2 regions of the Alcanivorax sp. P2S70 genome follow, and region 2 is predicted to be linked to the other one. Evidence: predicted binding sites of a transcription regulator. Region 2 holds the regulator's gene; the other holds the start of a gene.

Region 1 (2,203 bases), on a different contig from region 2:
GACGCCGACCTGCTCAGCCCGAAAACAGCTGACCTGACCCTTGCCCCGGAATGGCAGCACAGGACCATTTTGATTGGCCACGAAGACATGGACTCCCCCTCCTGTCGCTATCTGCGAGAACCGGTCACTCGCACGGCCCTGTTCAAACTGTTGGCCCACCCCCCCCATACCAAGCCGGGCTCCACGGAACCCCCGCCTTCATCGGATTTACCATCACTTCGCATCCTCGTAGCAGAGGACAACCCGGTCAATCGCTCCGTCCTGCAGGCCTTGCTAAACTCGCTGTCTCTTCCTGAGGCCACTATCTGCGACGATGGACACACCGCGCTGGAGGCTTATCAGCAACAGCAAGGGCAATTTGATGTCATTCTCATGGACGTTGAAATGCCGGGCCTGGATGGTCTTGGTGCCACCCGTGCCATTCGCCAGTTTGAACAGCAAACGGGACTCTCCCCTTGCCCGGTGATCGCGCTGACCGCACATACGCTGGATAACGATGCCAGCCTGATTCGAGACGCAGGCATTGACCAGGTGCTCAACAAACCCCTGCGCCGCAATACCCTGATTCAGTGCCTGCAGCAGCTCTCTCCTCGCTCCTGATTCTTCCTGTTTACCAAGAACCTGAACCCCGTCACAAAGCGCTGACAATTCAGCAACCAAAACCGACCGACCCTGTGCAACTTCTCCCCTATCGTAGAGTCATATCCGCAGATGGCCTTGATATGCTTGAGGGCAACATGAATACAGATACGACCGAGAACTGGCTTCCTGATTTCCTCGATGAAGTAGGGCTACCCCAGCATGCGGTGTTCCGCGGCTACGTTCTGTACAACGATGAACAAGAACGCTTTCTGGCCATCAACACCCTCGCCCCGGAGCGCGCCCGCAGCCATTATGTGGAAAGTTGCGCGTGGGCTCACCGCTACCCGTTAATCCGTATGGCCAGTGACGCCCTACGCAGCCACGACACAATGCTGGAGATTCGTGCCCTGTTCGAGCTGGGTCGCCGCTATCTCACCGTCCCGGTCTAAACAGACCGCAGGCCTCATCCTCGCCCATCACTGCCCCCTTGCTCGGCTCGGGGCTTTTTCGGATATACTGACCATAAGAACAGTATATCCGGAGCCCCGCCATGCCTGTCACTCTGCTTTGCCCCGCCCACGAGATGCCACCCCTCGAGCGCCCCCTGTATGCCTCTCGCATCCCGGCAGGCTTTCCCTCTCCTGCCCAGGACCATATTGAACAGCGGCTGGATCTGAACACCTTGTGCATCGAGCACCCCAATGCCACTTTCTTTGCCCGGGCCAGTGGCGACTCCATGCTCGGGGCGAGTATTTCCTCCGGTGACATACTGGTCATCGATCGAGCGCTGGAGGCCCGCCACGGGGATATTGTTGTCGCAGCCCTGGATGGCGAATTCACCGTCAAGGAGCTGTGCCTGCACCCCTCCCCCTGCCTGAAAGCCCACAACCCGGCCTACCCTTCCCTGATTCTGGATGACAACAGCCAACTCGATCTCTTTGGCGTGGTCACATTTGTCATCCACCAGACCCGGCGCAAGTGATATGTACGCCCTGGTAGACTGCAATAACTTCTACGCCTCCTGCGAAACCCTGTTCCGCCCGGATCTGCGCGGCAAACCGGTGGTGGTTCTGTCCAACAACGATGGCTGTGTCATCGCTCGCTCCGCAGAAGCCAAACGCCTCGGCATTCGTATGGGCATTCCGGCATTCAAAATTCGCCATGCCGTGCAACAACACGGCATCATCGTGTTTTCATCCAACTATGCCTTGTACGCAGACATGTCTGCACGGGTCATGGCCACCCTCGAACAACTGGCCCCCGCGGTGGAGGTGTATTCCATTGATGAGGCCTTCCTGGAACTGAGCGGTATCCCCCTGCCACAACTGCAACCGCTCGGCGAACGGATTCGTCACACCATTGGTCGCCATCAGGGATTGAGCGTCTGCGTCGGAATTGCCCCCACCAAGACCCTGGCCAAACTGGCCAACCATGCTGCCAAACGATGGCCCGCCACAGGCGGCGTGGTCGTGCTTAACGAACGGGCCCGGCAACAGAAACTGATGCAGTTGGTGCCAGTAACCGACATCTGGGGAGTTGGCCGGCGACTCGGAAAACGTCTTGCGGAACAAGGGATTCGCACTGCCCTGGATCTGGCCCGGTGCCCACCTGAACGGATACA
Region 2 (2,203 bases):
GGCTTCGAACGCTTTTTCCTGGGCTGGTCGGGGGGAGAAGTCCCGGTTAAAGTCCAGCCCCATTTCTCCAGCCGCACGGACCTCTGGTGACTGAAGCAACTCACGCAGCTCTTTTTCTGTTTCTGGCGAATAAAAGCGTGCACCGTGGGGGTGAAGGCCTGCCGTTGCGTACAAGTCGTCATGCTGTGATGCCAGTGCGACTGCCTGCCGCGATTCCTCAAGGCTGGTGCCCGTGATTAGTTGCCAGCTGACGTCGGCGGCGCGGGCGCGCTTGAGGACATTATCACGGTCATCGCGGAACTGCTTGTCCGTCAGATTAACGCCGATATCAGCCCAGTGGATGCGCGTTTTGTGAGGAGTGTTGTGCGGTAGTGTCATCGGATTTCAACTCTGCCAATTTACTGCGCAGCGATTCTACCCGACGGCGGTTGGCACCTAAATCCCAATAACCCACTCGGGACGCAGAGCGAACCTCAACGACGCCATTGTCGCGTACATAGAAGGTCACATCATCTGTAAAGCGAAGTACCAGGCTCTTGAAGCGGGCCTGGATTCGAGATTGACCGACTACGTCATATTCTACCCGCGGTTCGGCATCCAGCAAGGTCTGCAGGCGTTGCAGGCTGGTGTCGCGATTATCCGAAACCTTAAGAGGGGCAACCCAGTGGTCCTTGCTGCCGCTCAGACTGGACACACAGTTGGGGGAATTCGGGCAGGGCGCGAGTAAGTTATTATCGTCTGACATCACACTGCTACTCAGTACCAGAACAAGGAGACTAATAAGAATTCGGATCACGGATCAACCCCACGAAAATGCCTTCGATCACCAGCTGGTCGGCTGGTACCTTGATGGGCTCATAGGCCTCATTCGCAGGTAGCAGGGTAGCACTCGATTTATTCAATTTTAACGTCTTGACCGTGACTTCCTCGTCAATTCTGGCCACTACGATCTCACCGTTGCGAGCCACGTTCGATTTACGTACTGCGATAAGGTCGCCATCAAAAATGCCGGCATCGATCATGCTGTCGCCCTGAACCTTCAACAGGTAAGTCGGGCGCTGCTTGAACAAGCCTTGCGGGACGGGGACTGTACGTTCCACGTTTTCAATGGCTTCGATGGGGACACCGGCCGCAACCTTGCCGACGATGGGCAATTCTTCTTCTGACCAGTAGGCGTTATCGAGCAGTTGGATACCACGTGAGCGGTCGCTATGTAGCTTGATGTACCCTTTGCGTTCCAGGGCGCGGAGATGATCCGATGCGGCATTCTTGGACTGAAAGCCCATGATGTCGGCGATTTCAGCTCGGGTGGGCGCCATGCCGGTATCGGCCAGGCATTCACGAATGCAATCCAGTACCTGTTGCTGGCGTTCAGTCAGTTTGCTGCTCATAACCTTCTCCGTATGATTGTCAGAAATAGCGCCTTGCCATGTGCGTATTTTCTGACAGCCTCTGTCATCCAAAGGGGACAATGGGTCGATGAATTTGATCCTAGCATGGGTACTGGCAATATGAACAGTGTTATTTGTCCAGTTTCTCCTGACCAGTCAATTCTCGTTCTTTGTCATTACTGCCGTTGCCCTGCTCGAGTGCGCGCACTAGCATTAGGTTTTCATATCCATCAAGCCATGGTGCAGATGAGACGGGGAGTGTAGATGGAGCAGGCCAACAATAACGATTTCGGCCAGCAGCGGGTTCGGCAGTTACTTTCCGGTGTTCCGTTTTTCAATGAAATTGCGAGGGATGACCAGGTTCAGTTCTCCTTGCTTGAGCAGAACACGCGGTTGTGGGTGGCCAGCTCCGGCGACACGGTGATTCGTGCCGGGGATGTGGATTCCACGCTGTATTTTCTCTTGCGAGGCCAGCTGGAAGTCCATGCAGAGCAGGAAGGGCAGGCGCCGCTTTACTATGTCTCTCCCGGGGAGGTTTTTGGCTCGTTGTCTATGCTGCTGGGGACCCCTAGAAGTGCCACGATCAAGGTGGCTGACAGTGCTCGTGAAGCGGTAGTGGCGAGCCTGGATTTCAATGCTTTCAATGACGAGCAAAGCCCGTATTCGTTGCCGACCCGGTTAGCCTTTTTTCATATGATCGTGCACCACATTCGCTGGACGCTGGAAGTGAAACGCATGCAGGCACCGCAGCACGAATTGGTACAGTCAATGCGCAAGCTTCCCGTATTTCAGGGCGAGAAAGGCAGCAAAGA

What was found. The regulator LexA, encoded in region 2, represses DNA repair genes until DNA is damaged. The targets are predictions, from matches to a motif close to TACTGTNTANNTANACAGTA.
Region 1: umuD (translesion error-prone DNA polymerase V autoproteolytic subunit) is a predicted target of LexA. The motif match lies at 1,097-1,116, and genes of this name have one in related genera.

The regions. Positions count from the first base shown of each region.
Region 1 is NZ_AXBZ01000067.1:243,103-245,305, forward strand. Features, by position in the region: gene Q672_RS32645 (ATP-binding protein) at 1-600, shown strand, start outside; gene Q672_RS32650 (hypothetical protein) at 738-1,031, shown strand; gene umuD (translesion error-prone DNA polymerase V autoproteolytic subunit) at 1,133-1,564, shown strand; gene umuC (translesion error-prone DNA polymerase V subunit UmuC) at 1,566-2,203, shown strand, end outside.
Region 2 is NZ_AXBZ01000010.1:161,326-163,528, forward strand. Features, by position in the region: gene Q672_RS21830 (TatD family hydrolase) at 1-378, opposite strand, end outside; gene Q672_RS21835 (DUF1499 domain-containing protein) at 329-745, opposite strand; gene lexA (transcriptional repressor LexA) at 777-1,391, opposite strand; gene Q672_RS21845 (cyclic nucleotide-binding domain-containing protein) at 1,656-2,203, shown strand, end outside.